Regions from separate parts of the Streptomyces sp. GbtcB6 genome, predicted to be linked through region 1. Evidence: predicted binding sites of a transcription regulator. Region 1 holds the regulator's gene; the other holds the start of a gene.
The links. The regulator HspR, encoded in region 1, represses chaperone genes until heat shock. The targets are predictions, from matches to a motif close to TTGAGNNNNNNNNNCTCAA.
Positions count from the first base shown of each region.

Region 2: a site for HspR is predicted at 5,713-5,731, ahead of dnaK (molecular chaperone DnaK). Genes of this name have one in related genera too.

Region 1 covers NZ_JAGXJL010000020.1:146,460-153,770, reverse strand. Annotated here, with positions in the region: gene KVT45_RS30550 ((Fe-S)-binding protein) at 1-356, opposite strand, end outside; gene KVT45_RS30545 (MraY family glycosyltransferase) at 601-1,620, shown strand; gene dnaK (molecular chaperone DnaK) at 1,715-3,556, shown strand; gene grpE (nucleotide exchange factor GrpE) at 3,553-4,209, shown strand; gene dnaJ (molecular chaperone DnaJ) at 4,246-5,424, shown strand; gene KVT45_RS30525 (heat shock protein transcriptional repressor HspR) at 5,430-5,876, shown strand; gene KVT45_RS30520 (PA14 domain-containing protein) at 5,934-7,311, opposite strand, start outside.
Region 2 covers NZ_JAGXJL010000008.1:13,531-20,841, reverse strand. Annotated here, with positions in the region: gene KVT45_RS15445 (hypothetical protein) at 1-1,758, shown strand, start outside; gene KVT45_RS15440 (VWA domain-containing protein) at 1,779-4,301, opposite strand; gene KVT45_RS15435 (M48 family metallopeptidase) at 4,291-5,070, opposite strand; gene KVT45_RS15430 (OsmC family protein) at 5,215-5,640, shown strand; gene dnaK (molecular chaperone DnaK) at 5,779-7,311, shown strand, end outside.

The DNA of each region.
Region 1 (7,311 bases):
GTGCCGATGAACTCGACGAACATCTCGTACGGCAGCCAGTGGCCGATGACCGGCAGCATCCAGTCGGCCTGGAACAGCTGGCCGAAGGCGTTGATCAGCGTCAGCACCAGGGAGAAGAAGCCGACGGCGACGAACCAGTGCGCGACACCCACCACACCCCACCGGTTCATCCGGGTGTGGCCGAGGAACTCCCTGATCACCGTGGCGGTGCGGGCGGTCCAGTCGTCGGTGCGGGTGCCCGCCGGGACGTCCTGGCCGAGCCGTACGAACCGGTAGATCTGCGCGATGGCGCGGCTGAACAGCGCGACGCCGACCACGGCGAGTACCAGCGACACGATGATCGCGGCGAGTTGCATGGGGGCTCCTCGGGCCTGCGAGGGGTCTCTTCGGGTCTCTTCGCGTCGCTTCGCGAGGTTCCCGAAATTACTAAGCGGTAACTTATGCAGTCGGTCTGAGACTACCCGCATCTTTACTCGCACTGTAGTCAGGTGCGGGGTGATCTGGATCGCTGAGGTCTGCCTGAGGCCCGCCTGGGCGGTACGCCCCAACCCGATCGTGTTATTCGTACAGAATTGTTACATTCAGGTCTAATTTGGACCCGTGCTCTACGGGATCGCCGCCGCCACCACCGCCTTCCTGCTCGCCGCCGTCCTCGCCGCGCTCATCCGGCCGTGTGCCCTGCGGCTCGGGCTCGTCGACCGCAGGCGGGCCCGGCGTGTGCCCGCGCTGGGCGGCCTCGCCGTGGTCGGCGCCACCTGCCTGGTCGCGTACGCGGGCGACTGGACCGGGGTCGCCCCGCTCGGTACCGGCGTCGGGGAGCTGGTGGCCGCCGGGGGAGCCGTGGCGCTGCTCGGGCTGGTCGCCGACGTGTGGCGGCTCAAGACGCGGTTCCTGCTGTTCGGTACGGCGGTGGCGGCCGCGTGCGTCGTGCCGTACGGCGAGTTCGGCGCCGTCGGCGGGCTGCTCGGCGCCGGGTGGATCGCCTTCGTCGCCGTCGCCTTCAAGGGGCTCGACCACGCGGACGGGCTGGCCGGGACCGTCGGGGTGGTGACCGCCTTCGGGACCGGGGCCTGTGCCGCGGCCGAGGTGATGGACGGGCTCGCCGTGCTGCTCAGTGTGCTGGCGGCCGCGCTCACCGGGTTCCTGATGCACAACTGGCATCCCGCGCGGATCGCCCTCGGTGCCACCGGCTCGCTGTTCGCCGGGTTCGTGCTGGCCGCGGCCGCGTTGATCACCCGGACCGGGCACGATCCCGCCGCGAGCGCGGGCGTGCTGTTCGCGCTCACCGCCGTCGCGAGCGCCGACGTGCTGCTCGTCCTGCTGTCGCGGCTGTTCGCCGGTCGGCCGGTGCTGCGGCGCGGGCCCGACCATCTCGTGCACCGGCTGCGGCGCCTGGGGCTCACCTCGCAGGGGGCGACCGTCGCCCTGGGTGCCGGATCATTCGCCGGGGTGCTCGTCGCGGTGCTCGTGCACGGCGGCTGGGTCGGCCGGACCGGCGCCACATGGGTCGCCTGCGTCACCTTCGGTGTCGTGCTCGTACTCCTTCGAATCCCGGTGTACGGGCCCCGGCATGGAGAGTCATCGCAGGTCAGCGGGCACTTGCGTGTAAGGAGCGGATAAGACTTGAGTCTGACCCACTCAGGTCTGTTGACCCAGGGCGAGGCTTGATGCACACTTGAGTCCGTTCCACTCAAGTCAGCTGGAGGAAATCACCATGGCACGTGCGGTCGGCATCGACCTGGGCACGACTAACTCCGTCGTCAGCGTTCTTGAAGGCGGCGAGCCCACCGTCATCACCAACGCCGAGGGTGCCCGGACCACGCCGTCCGTCGTCGCCTTCGCGAAGAACGGCGAGGTTCTGGTAGGCGAGGTCGCCAAGCGCCAGGCGGTCACCAACGTGGACCGGACCATCCGGTCCGTGAAGCGTCACATGGGTACCGACTGGAAGATCCAGCTGGACGGGAAGGACTTCAACCCCCAGCAGATCTCCGCGTTCATCCTGCAGAAGCTCAAGCGGGATGCAGAGGCCTACCTGGGCGAGAAGGTGACCGACGCGGTCATCACCGTCCCGGCCTACTTCAACGACTCCGAGCGCCAGGCGACGAAGGAAGCCGGCGAGATCGCCGGTCTGAACGTCCTGCGCATCGTCAACGAGCCCACCGCGGCCGCGCTCGCGTACGGCCTCGACAAGGACGACCAGACGATCCTCGTCTTCGACCTCGGTGGCGGCACCTTCGACGTGTCCCTCCTGGAGATCGGCGACGGCGTCGTCGAGGTGAAGGCCACCAACGGCGACAACCACCTCGGCGGTGACGACTGGGACCAGCGCGTCGTCGACTACCTGGTCAAGCAGTTCGCGGCCGGCCACGGCGTGGACCTCGGCAAGGACAAGATGGCCCTGCAGCGCCTCCGCGAGGCCGCCGAGAAGGCCAAGATCGAGCTGTCCAGCTCCACCGAGACCTCGATCAACCTGCCGTACATCACCGCCTCCGCCGAGGGCCCCCTGCACCTCGACGAGAAGCTCACCCGCGCCCAGTTCCAGCAGCTGACCGCGGACCTCCTGGAGCGCTGCAAGACGCCGTTCCACAACGTCATCAAGGACGCCGGCATCCAGCTCGGCGAGATCGACCACGTCGTCCTCGTCGGCGGCTCCACCCGTATGCCCGCCGTCGCCGAGCTCGTCAAGGAGCTGACCGGCGGCAAGGACGCCAACAAGGGCGTGAACCCGGACGAGGTCGTCGCCATCGGCGCCGCCCTGCAGGCCGGTGTCCTCAAGGGTGAGGTCAAGGACGTCCTGCTCCTCGACGTGACCCCGCTGTCCCTCGGTATCGAGACCAAGGGCGGCATCATGACCAAGCTCATCGAGCGGAACACGACGATCCCGACCAAGCGGTCCGAGATCTTCACCACCGCCGAGGACAACCAGCCCTCCGTCCAGATCCAGGTCTACCAGGGCGAGCGCGAGATCGCGGCGTACAACAAGAAGCTCGGCATGTTCGAGCTGACCGGTCTGCCGCCGGCCCCGCGCGGTGTCCCGCAGATCGAGGTCGCCTTCGACATCGACGCCAACGGCATCATGCACGTGACCGCGAAGGACCTCGGCACGGGCAAGGAGCAGAAGATGACCGTCACCGGCGGCTCCTCGCTGCCGAAGGACGAGGTCGACCGGATGCGCCAGGAGGCCGAGCAGTACGCGGAGGAGGACCACCGCCGCCGCGAGGCCGCCGAGACCCGCAACCAGGGCGAGCAGCTCGTCTACCAGACCGAGAAGTTCCTCAAGGACAACGAGGACAAGGTCCCGGGCGAGATCAAGACCGAGGTCGAGGCCGCCATCGAGGAGCTCAAGGAGCACCTCAAGGGCGAGGACACCGCCGAGATCCGTACCGCCACCGAGAAGGTCGCGGCCGTCTCCCAGAAGCTGGGCCAGGCCATGTACGCCGACGCCCAGGCCTCGCAGGCCGCCGCCGGCGGTGCCGGTGCCCCCGCCGGTGACGCCGCCGACGACGTGGTGGACGCCGAGATCGTCGACGACGAGCGCAAGGACGGTGCCGCGTGACGGAGGAGACCCCGGGCTTCGAGGAGAAGCCCGACGTCCCCTCCGGCGCCACCCCCGACGACGCCGCGCCGAAGGCCGCTCCCGCACAGGGGGCGGCCCCGGCCGGGGACTCAAGCGCACAGCTCGCCGGTCTGACGGCCCAGCTGGACCAGGTGCGCACCGCGCTCGGCGAGCGCACCGCGGACCTCCAGCGCCTCCAGGCCGAGTACCAGAACTACCGCCGCCGGGTGGAGCGCGACCGGATCACGGTCCGGGAGATCGCCATCGCGAACCTCCTGACCGAACTCCTGCCCGTGCTCGACGACATCGGCCGCGCGCGGGAACACGGCGAACTGGTCGGCGGTTTCAAGTCGGTGGCCGAGTCGCTCGAGACGGTCGCGGCGAAGATGGGCCTGCAGCAGTTCGGCAAGGAGGGCGAGCCCTTCGACCCGACGATCCACGAGGCGCTGATGCACAGCTACGCGCCGGACGTCACCGAGACGACGTGCGTGGCCATCCTGCAGCCCGGGTATCGCATCGGCGAGCGCACCATCCGCCCCGCGCGGGTGGCGGTCGCCGAACCGCAGCCGGGAGCGACGGCGGTGAAGGCCGAGGGGGCCGACGAGGCCCCGGCGGCCGGCGACGAGAAGGACAACGGCCCTGAGGAGGGCTGACGCGATAAGTACCGAGCGGAAGGAGGGGCGTCGGGGATGAGCACCAAGGACTTCATCGAGAAGGACTACTACAAGGTCCTCGGCGTCCCCAAGGACGCCACCGAGGCCGAGATCAAGAAGGCGTACCGGAAGCTCGCCCGCGAGTTCCACCCGGACGCCAACAAGGGCAACGCCAAGGCCGAGGAGCGCTTCAAGGAGATCTCCGAGGCGAACGACATACTCGGCGACCCCAAGAAGCGCAAGGAGTACGACGAGGCCCGCGCCCTCTTCGGCAACGGCGGCTTCCGCCCGGGGCCGGGCGCGGGCGGCGGCAACTTCAACTTCGACCTGGGCGACCTCTTCGGGGGCAACGCCCAGGGCGGGGGCGGAGGCTTCGGCGGGGGCGGCGGCTTCAGTGACGTCCTCGGGGGCCTGTTCAACCGGGGTGGCGGCACGGCCGGCCGTACCCAGCCGCGGCGCGGCCAGGACATCGAGTCCGAGGTCACGCTCAGTTTCACGGAGGCCATCGAGGGCGCCACGGTCCCGCTGCGGATGTCCTCGCAGTCCCCCTGCAAGGCCTGTTCGGGCACCGGCGACAAGAACGGCACCCCGCGGGTGTGCCCGACCTGTGTCGGCACCGGCCAGGTGGCGCGAGGATCCGGAGGCGGCTTCTCGCTCACCGACCCCTGCCCGGACTGCAAGGGCCGCGGCCTGATCGCCGAGCACCCCTGCATGGAGTGCAAGGGCAGCGGCCGCGCCAAGTCGTCCAGGACCATGCAGGTCCGCATCCCCGCCGGGGTGACCGACGGCCAGCGCATCCGCCTGCGCGGCAAGGGCGCGCCGGGCGAACGCGGCGGTCCGGCGGGCGACCTGTACGTGATGGTCCACGTCGACACCCACCCGGTGTTCGGCCGCAAGGACGACAACCTCACGGTGACCGTCCCGGTGACCTTCACCGAGGCGGCGCTCGGCGGCGAGGTCAGGGTGCCCACCCTGGGCGGCCCGCCGGTCACCCTGAAACTGCCCCCGGGCACGCCCAACGGCCGCACCATGCGCGCCCGTGGCAAGGGCGCGGTCCGCAAGGACGGCACCCGCGGCGATCTGCTGGTCACCGTCGAGGTGAGTGTCCCGAAGGACCTGTCGGGGAAGGCTCGTGACGCGCTGGAGGCGTATCGCGAGGCGACCGCGGGCGAGGACCCGCGGGCCGAGCTGTTCGAGGCCGCGAAGGGAGCATGACAGAGATGGACGGCCGTCGACGTAACCCGTATGAACTGACCGAGGAGACCCCGGTCTACGTCATCTCGGTGGCGGCCCAGCTCTCCGGACTGCACCCGCAGACGCTGCGCCAGTACGACCGCCTGGGCCTGGTCTCCCCGGACCGCACGGCCGGGCGGGGCCGCCGCTACTCGGCCCGCGACATCGAACTGCTCCGCCAGGTGCAGGCGCTGTCGCAGGACGAGGGCATCAACCTGGCCGGCATCAAGCGCATCATCGAACTGGAGAACCAGGTCATCGCGCTCCAGCAGCGGGTCGCCGAACTCCAGGCGGCGGTCGACGGCGCGGCGGCCGCGATGCAGCAGCGCGAGGCCGCCGTCCACGCCTCCTACCGCCGCGACCTGGTCCCGTACCAGGAGGTGCAGCAGACCAGCGCACTGGTGGTGTGGCGGCCGAAGAAGGCGAAGGACTAGCAGCACCTGTGAGAAGGGCCCGGAGGCCGTGGACCTCCGGGCCCTTTCCCGTGCCGGTCACGGCTCCAGGATCGCCGACTCCGCGCCCGGCGCCGACTCCGTGCCGTCGGCGTACAGCGCGGTCACCCAGTAGTGGTGGGTGGTGCCGCGGGCGGCCGTGGTGTCGTCGTACGAGCGCTCCGTCGTGGTCGCCAGCTTCTCGTACGTCTGCGTGGCCGGGTTCCAGCGGTAGACCTGGTAGCCCGTCGCCGAGTCGACGGCGTTCCACGACAGGCCGACACCCGAGTCGGTCGGGTCCGCCGTCAGGGTGAGCGGGGAGCCCTCCGGGGTCGCCACCGACGGGGTCAGGTCCAGCTCGTCGACGGCGACCGCGGTCACGGGCCCCAGCCATCTGCTGGAGTTGTTCGCGTTGTCGATCGCGTCCACCCAGTAGCAGGCGTGGTCGCCGTCGGGCAGCCGTACATCCCGGTAGTGCGAGGTGGACGGGGACAGCCACGCCCACTCCGAGCCGGAACAGACCTGCTCCTCGCCCTCCTCGCCGAGGACCGTGCCCCGGTAGACCGCGTACCGCTTCAGGTCGGGCTCGGTGTTGTCGTCCCAGTCCAGCTCGACGCCGTACTCCGTGGCCCTCGCGGTCAGGCCGGTCACCTGGGCGGGCGGCTTGTCCGATTCCAGCGTGGTGACGGTCGCGGTGTTGGAGAGCGAGGACACGTGGGGCCACTGCACGTTCGCCACCGCGTAGTGGTACGTCGTGCCCTCCTCGGCCGAGAAGTCGCCGCAGCTGTACCGGCGGGACCCGTCGGAGAGGGTGGTGAAGGTGGTCGTGCAGGTAACCCACTGCGCCGTCGAGGTGTCCACGGGCAGCGTGGTCGAGCGGTAGACGCGGAACTCGCCGTACGGGGCGTCCTGAGGCTTCATCGTCCACTGGAGGGTCGCGCTGCCGATGCCCGCGGTCGCCGTGAGCTCGCGGGGTGCGGCCAGCGGGCGGGTCACCGTCCGGAGGTCGGTGAACGGCGATACGTGGCCCGAGCCGTCCACGGCCGCGACCCGGTACTTGGCGATCTCGCCACGTGCGAGCGTGTCGTCGGTGAGGCTCACCGTGTAGCTGAGGTCCCAGGACTTGGTGACGACGCCGTAGAAGTCGGTCCGCTCCACCCGGTACTTCACCGCGGCGTGCACCCCCGACCAGCTCAGTTCGGCGCCCGTGTCGGTGGCGGAAGCGGTGAACTGGGCGGGTGCCTGCAGCACGGTGCTGGTGACCAGGGCGTCGGCGGTGCCGGTCGACTCGTTGCCGGCCTTGTCGTAGGCGCGGATCTCGTAGTAATAGAGGGCGCCGGTCGCGGGCGGGGCGTCGGTCAGGGACGCCGCCGTCGCCGTCCCCGCCTTCGTCCAGCTGGTGCTGCCCCGCACGCGCCGGTAGACCCGGTAGCCGGCG
Region 2 (7,311 bases), on a different contig from region 1:
GCCGAGAACTTCGCGGCCGGAGTCGAACTGCTGCGCGCCAACCCCGCCCTGCGCGCCGTCGAGTTCACCATCTGCCGGCACGAGAAGTGCGAACTGGCTCCCCACGAGGGGCTGGTGCGCGCCGACTCGGACGGCGTGCTGCACGCGCACTCCACCCGGCGTGCCGAACCCGCCGAGTGGGCCTGGGCGTTGGCGCACTGCACCATCCATCTCGGCTTCGGACACCTCCCGGCCGCCACCGGGCCGCGCACCCAGCCCGACCGCTACGACCTCGCCGCCCGCTGCGCCGTCGTCAACCGCTTCCTGCAGACCTTCCCAGTCGGCGAGGCCCCCGACCATCTGCCCGCCTCCTACCCGGAGGGCGACGAGGAGCGGCTCGCCGCGGGCTGGCGCCGGACCGGCGGCATCCCGGCCGCCTACGAGCGCGGTGGAACGAGCGGCGGTGAGCCCGACCAGCTCCTGCTCTCCTGGAACCAGTGGGCCGGCCAGGTCCCCGACTGGCAGGTGGGGTTCGCCCACGCGCTGACCCGCACCATGTCCCGCGCGATGGACCTGGCAGGCGGCCGCCGTACCTCCATGTCAGGGCCGCCGACCCCGCTGCGCCCCTGGGAACAGGCGCTGAGCTGGTTCGTCTCCTCCTATCCACTGCTCGGCGGCATCGCGGCCGGGATCAAACTGGTCGCCGACGCCGAACTGGCCCGCGCCCACGACATCGCGATCGCCGCCGTCAACCCCGAGGCCGGCGAGATCTACGTCAACCCGCTCCGCACGATGGACGACGAGGAGTGGCGGTTCGTCCTCGCCCACGAGATGCTGCACGCCGCCCTGCGCCACGGCGACCGCCTCGGCGCCCGCGACCCCTACCTCTTCAACATCGCCTGCGACTACGTCATCAACGGCTGGCTGGTCGAGATGCGCGTCGGCACCATGCCCGAAGGACTGTTGTACGACACGGAGTTGAAGGACCTGTCGGCGGAGGAGGTGTACGACCGGATCGCCGGCGACCTGAGACGGATGCGGCGTCTCGCCACGTTGCGCGGCAAGGGGCGCGGTGACGTGCTGGGCGCACCGATCGGGCCGCCGGGCGCCAGTGTCGACCTCGACGAGTTCTACCGCCGGGGCCTGGGACATGGCCTGGATCTGCACCGGTCGCAGGGCCGGGGTCTGCTGCCCGGCGGCCTGGTCGAGGAGATCCGCGCGCTCAGCCATCCGCCGCTGCCGTGGGACGCCCGACTCGCCCGGTGGTTCGACGAGTTCGTGCCGCGCCCTGAGGCCGTACGGTCGTACGCCCGCCCCTCGCGCCGGCAGTCGTCCACCCCGGACATCCCGCGCGCGGGCCGGTACTTCCCGCCCGAGGAGGTCGCCCGCTGCACCTTCGGGGTGGTCCTGGACACCTCCGGCTCCATGGACCGCACCCTGCTCGGCAAGGCCCTCGGCGCGATCGCCTCCTACGCCGAGGCCCGTGACGTACCGGCCGCACGCGTCGTCTTCTGCGACGCGGCACCGCACGACGCCGGCTATCTCCCGACCACCGAGATCGCCGGCCGGGTCCGGGTGCACGGCCGCGGCGGTACCGTCCTGCAGCCCGGCATCGACCTGCTCCAGCGCGCGGACGACTTCCCGCCCACCGCGCCGGTCCTGGTGATCACCGACGGCTGGTGCGACGTCCTGCGGGTCCGCCGCGAGCACGCGTATCTGATTCCGGACGGCCGTCGCCTGCCGTTCACTCCCCGGGGGCCGGTCTTCCGGGTGCGGTGAACGGCCGGCGGCGACCTGTCTCACCAGCGGGGCGAGTACCCCGAGCGCATCCGGCCGAACTCGTTCATCCCATGGATCGCGGGAGCGAATCCGCCGCCGTGCGCGTGATCGCTGAAGGACATCACGGTGCCGAGACTGTCGGCGAGCGTCATGAACTTGCGCAGGGTGACCGAGTCGTCCCTGAACTCGGGGGCCGGCACATGGCGGTGGGCGATCTGCAGCGTGTTCAGATGGCGCTCCAGCCGTTTCTTCGCCGCCTCCTTGTCGCGGTCGTACAGGTCGTCCAGGGCGTAGAAGGTGACCTCGCTGGTCCACAGGCCGACACCGTGCACCAGTACCGTCTCCTCCGCGAGGGCGTGCCCCAGGGCCAGGTCGAGGGTGCGGCTGCGGCTCTCGCGGGCCTGTGTGTCCACGTACTGCACCACCGCCGTTCCCAGGCCGGCCAGATCTCGATCCGGGGGCACCCGGACTTCGAGGACCACCCAGTACGTCTCCTCGAAGGCCAGGTCCGGGGCGAAGATCCGGATGCCGCTCTCGCCGGTGATGATGTCGGGCAGCGCCTCCGTGCCGTAGTCCTCCCGGGCCCGGGCGGCCGCCTGCCCGGCCGCCCGGATCACCTCGGCCCGGGCTCTGGGGTCGGTGACCAGGTCGTGCCCGTACACGTGCCAGATCTCGACGGCCGGATCGATGTCCAGCCGGAGCTGGATGTCGATGGCCGCCAGATGATCACGCCGGTTCAGGTCCCCGAGGAGGTCGGCCTTGACCTGCTCGGGCCGGGTCACGAAGGTCGAGTGGCCGCCGGCCAGCCCGGCCAGGGCGGCGAGCTCGGGCATCCGGGCGTCGGAGCCGAAGCCGAAGCAGGACAGGGTGAGATCGCCGCGCAGCCGGGCCGCGATGTTGGTGCGGATCTTGATCCAGTCGCGTTCGCCGGAGGTCGGGTCGCCGTCCGAGAAGAGGTACAGGCAGTTGACCGTGCGGCCGTTCACGGCGTTCCGGCTGATCTCGTCGATGCCGTAGCTCACGCCGAGGTTGATGTCGGTGCCGCCCTCGGCTCTCAGCGCGGAGAGGGCCGCGGTGAACTTGCCGGACCGTTCCAGGTCCTCCTTCGTCGCGGCGGGCAGCACGGTGCGCACCCCGTGGTCGAAGGTGATGATGCCCAGACAGTCCGTGGGGCGGAGCCGGCCGTAGATGGTGTGCAGGGCGGACCTGACCGTGTCGAGTTTCTCCCCGTACATCGAACTGCTGGTGTCCACGACGAAGACGAAGTTGACGGGGAGCGGCTGGGCGGCGGGGCCGGGATCGGACGGGGTCGAGCCCGCCTTGAGCGCGATCTCCACGAAGTGGGTGGTCGCCTCGTTGGCCTTGAACTCACCGGAGACGGCGGCGAGCCCGTGACTCACGGCGACCGCCTCACCGGCTCCCGGCCCGGGTACCTGGCCGTCCCGGGACACCACGAAGTCGTCGAACCGGATGTGCTCCTGACCGATGATGACCCCCTGCTCGATCAGCTCCTTCGCCCCGAGCACGGAACGCGTCCCGAAGGCGTTGTTACGGCGGACGTAGAGACCGTCGTGAGGGAGGGGGCGGGTGGTGTCACGGGGGGTGTGGAAGGGGCCGCTCGGGGGTGAGAAGGAGTAGGGGCCGCGGTGGGGTGCGAGGTAGTTGTAGCTCCTGGTGTCCGGGGCGCTCGGCGGCGCGGATGGGGGGTACGCCGCGGACCTCGGTGCAGCTGGGAAGGGCCGTCCTTCCCGCAACGCTGGGGGAGATTCAGGCAGGAGGTCCTGGTTGGCCTCGTCCGGGGCGAGACGATCTTGCGGGGCGCTGATATTGATGGTGTCTATGTTCTTCGCCGCTATGAGCTCCCCGTCCCCGTCCCCGTGCTGGTGGATGGATTGCACGTACCCGGCCGCCGAGCCCCTGAGACTCCAGGAGACGATCGGCACCCCTCGTCGCAGCCAAGGCCACAACTGCGCGTCCGGAACGAACGGCTCCGGGGCGATCACGTCCGGGTGGACGAGGAACGTCAATGCACGGGCAAAACCACGCGCGCCGGCCCTTCGGGCGGCTGCCCGCCACGCCTCGTCGCTGCCGTCAACCGTGAGTTCGACGTGCAGGCCGAGCGCGTCCGCGACAGTGCGGCAGTCACTCGCCTGCGCCCCGCCGGTCAGGACGACCGCCGAGTGCCCGAGAAGCGGCCGGAGCTTCCGCCCCGTCTCCAGCGTGTCCTGCCCGGGAGAGCACATCCACAGCACCGCCCCTACGCCCAGTAAGCTCCACAGCGCCGCGCCCCTCTCCGGCTGCTGTGCGAACGATCCCGGCTCGGCACGGACCACCAGTACGGCATCGGGATGCTCCGCGAGCAGCGCGTCGACGACCTCCGGCGTCCGTGCGACCGGCTCCAGCAGGGTCAGCCCGAGCGCGGCCGCTCGCTGGCGTGTTTCGGTTATGCGATAGGTCGGCCACTCATGCGTTCCGGCGTCGTAAAGGATCGCCGGCCGCACAGTCGTCCCCGTCGTGTCTTCACTCGGCTCTTCACTCGGCATGAGTTCTCTCCGTCGTACGCGTGGGCAGCGGACACCGGGCCTGCAGCTGCGTCCGGGTGCGCATACCGTCGTCGAACATGTTTTCCGCCCGCAGGCGCCTCAGCCAGGCGTCGAGGTCGGGGCTGAGCCCCGTGCTCTCCTCGGCCAGACGGGAGGCCCGGTCCCGTCCGGCCATGTCGTTGCCGAGCAGCAGGAGCATGATCTTCAGGGCGAGGCTGTACGGGTTCGTCCGGTCGAGCTTCAGGGCCTCCTCGACGTACCCGGAGGCGACCGTGAGATTTCCCCGGGTCAGGGCGATCCGGGCCTTCCAGTACCAGAACTCCTCGGATTCCCGGTCGAGACGCGAAGCCTCCAGGGCGCGTTCCGCCGCGTCGGGCTCGTCGGCCTCCACATGGCGGCGCACCGTCGCCGTCGACCGCCCGGCGCCGGTCCCGGTGCCGTCCGGGCGAGGCGCGCGCGGGCCCGTGGCCACTCGTACCACGATGAGCAGGGCCGCCAGCAGGAACAGCAGCAGCATCCCCACCAGTACCAGGAACTGGAGTACGCCCTTGCTCTCGGCGAGCGTGGCGTAGACGCCGAGGACGGCGACGACGAACGCGAGGACGACCACCGTGCCGAACAGTGCGGAGGCCTGCCCGGAGCTGAGAGTCCGGAACATCCGGTTGCGGATGATGTCGCGTACGAGGTCCCGGTAGAGCAGGTACAGAACGCCGAGGGCTATCCCGCCAAATCCAGCTATTCCCCCGAGGACTTGGAAGAGTTCCACCATGGGAGGGACTGTAGGGCCTCCGATAAGCGTCCGGGACGGGATTCACAGACCTTTCCCGGCAGGTCGACGCCCCGATCGGGGGGTGGAGGCGAGATGAATGTGATCGGATGGGATCCCAAGGACCAGAGTTCGGAAGGATCCATCGTGGCAACCACGCGCACCGCACACACCGTCTGGGAAGGCAACCTCCTCGAGGGCAACGGTGTCATCACCTTCGACTCCTCCGGTATCGGCGAGCAGCCCGTCACGTGGGCCTCGCGCTCCCAGGAGGCGAACGGCAAGACCAGCCCCGAGGAGCTGATCGCGGCCGCCCACTCCAGCTGCTTCTCCATGGCGCTGTCGCACGCCCTGGCCGGCGCCGGCAACCCGCCCACCAAGCTGGTCACGAACGCCGACGTCACCTTCCAGCCGGGCACGGGCATCACCGGCATCCACCTGACCGTCGAGGGCACGGTCCCCGGCCTGGACGAGGACGGCTTCGTCGCCGCCGCCGAGGAGGCCAAGAAGAACTGCCCGGTCAGCCAGGCCCTGACCGGCACCACCATCACCCTGGACGCGAAGCTCGCCTGAGCGTCGTACCCACCGCGATGCCGCGCCCCCTGCTCGTGGGGCGCGGCATTGTTGTTTACGGGGCACCCGGCATTGACAACGGCTCGCTCAAGTTTTGTGCTGGAGTCGGGGAAGCGCCTGGGCGGAGAGGGGACGGACATGGCACGTGCGGTCGGTATCGACCTCGGTACGACGAACTCGGTGGTGGCCCTGCTGGAGGGCGGTGAGCCCACCGTCGTCGCCAACGCCGAGGGTGCGCGCACCACCCCGTCGGTCGTGGCCTTCGCGAAGAACGGCGAGGTGCTGGTCGGCGAGGTGGCCAAGCGGCAGGCGGTGACCAACGTGGACCGCACCGCCCGCTCGGTAAAACGGCACATGGGCGACGCGGCCTGGCGGTTCCCGGAGCGCGGGAGCGTCGACGGCACCCGGTTCCGGGCCCAGGAACTGTCGGCGCGGGTGCTGCAGAAGCTCAAGCGGGACGCCGAGGCCTACCTCGGCGAGGACGTCACCGACGCGGTGATCACCGTACCCGCGTACTTCGACGACGCCCAGCGGCAGGCCACCAAGGAGGCCGGGGAGATCGCCGGTCTGAAGGTGCTGCGGATCATCAACGAGCCGACCGCCGCCGCGCTGGCCTACGGCCTGGACCGGGGCGAGGAGCAGACGGTCCTCGTCTTCGACCTCGGGGGCGGAACTTTCGATGTGTCGCTCCTGGAGATCGGCGACGGCGTGATCGAGGTCAAGGCCACCAACGGCGACACGCTGCTGGGCGGCGACGACTGGGACCAGCGGATCGTCGAGCATCTCGTGCAGCGGTTCAAGGGGCAGTACGGCATCGACCTGAGCAACGACAAGATGGCCGTGCAGCGGCTGCGCGAGGGTGCCGAGAAGGCGAAGATCGAGCTGTCGTCGTCGACGGAGACATCGGTCAACCTGCCGTACATCACCGCCTCCGCCGAGGGTCCGCTGCATCTGGAGGAGAAGCTGAACCGGGCTCAGTTCCAGGAGCTCACCGCCGACCTGCTGGACCGCTGCAAGAAGCCCTTCCACCAGGCCGTCAAGGACGCGGGCGTGCGGCTGTCGGCGATCGACCACGTCATCCTGGTCGGCGGCTCGACCCGGATGCCCGCCGTCACCGAACTGGTCCGTGAACTCACCGGCAAGGACCCGCACAAGGGCGTCAACCCGGACGAGGTGGTCGCGGTCGGCGCAGCCCTCCAGGCGGGTGTCATCCGCGGTGACGTGAAGGACGTGCTGCTGCTCGACGTCACCCCGCTGTCCGTGGGCATCGAGACCAAGGGCGGCATCATGACCAAGCTCATCGAGCGCAACACCACGATCCCGACCCGGCGTTCGGAGATCTTCACGACCGCGACCGACAACCAGCCGTCGGTGGGGATCCAGGTCTACCAGGGCGAGCGGGAGATCGCCGCGTACAACAAGAAGCTGGGTGTCTTCGACCTCACCGGTCTGCCGCCCGCACCGCGCGGGGTGCCCCAGATCGAGGTGGCCTTCGACATCGACGCGAACGGGATCATGCACGTCTCGGCGAAGGACCTGGCGACCGGACGCGAGCAGAAGATGACCGTGACCGGCGGCTCAGCCCTCCCGAAGGACGACATCGACCGCATGATGCGGGAGGCCGAGCAGTACGCGGAGGAGGACCGCAAGCGCCGCGAGGCCGCGGAGACC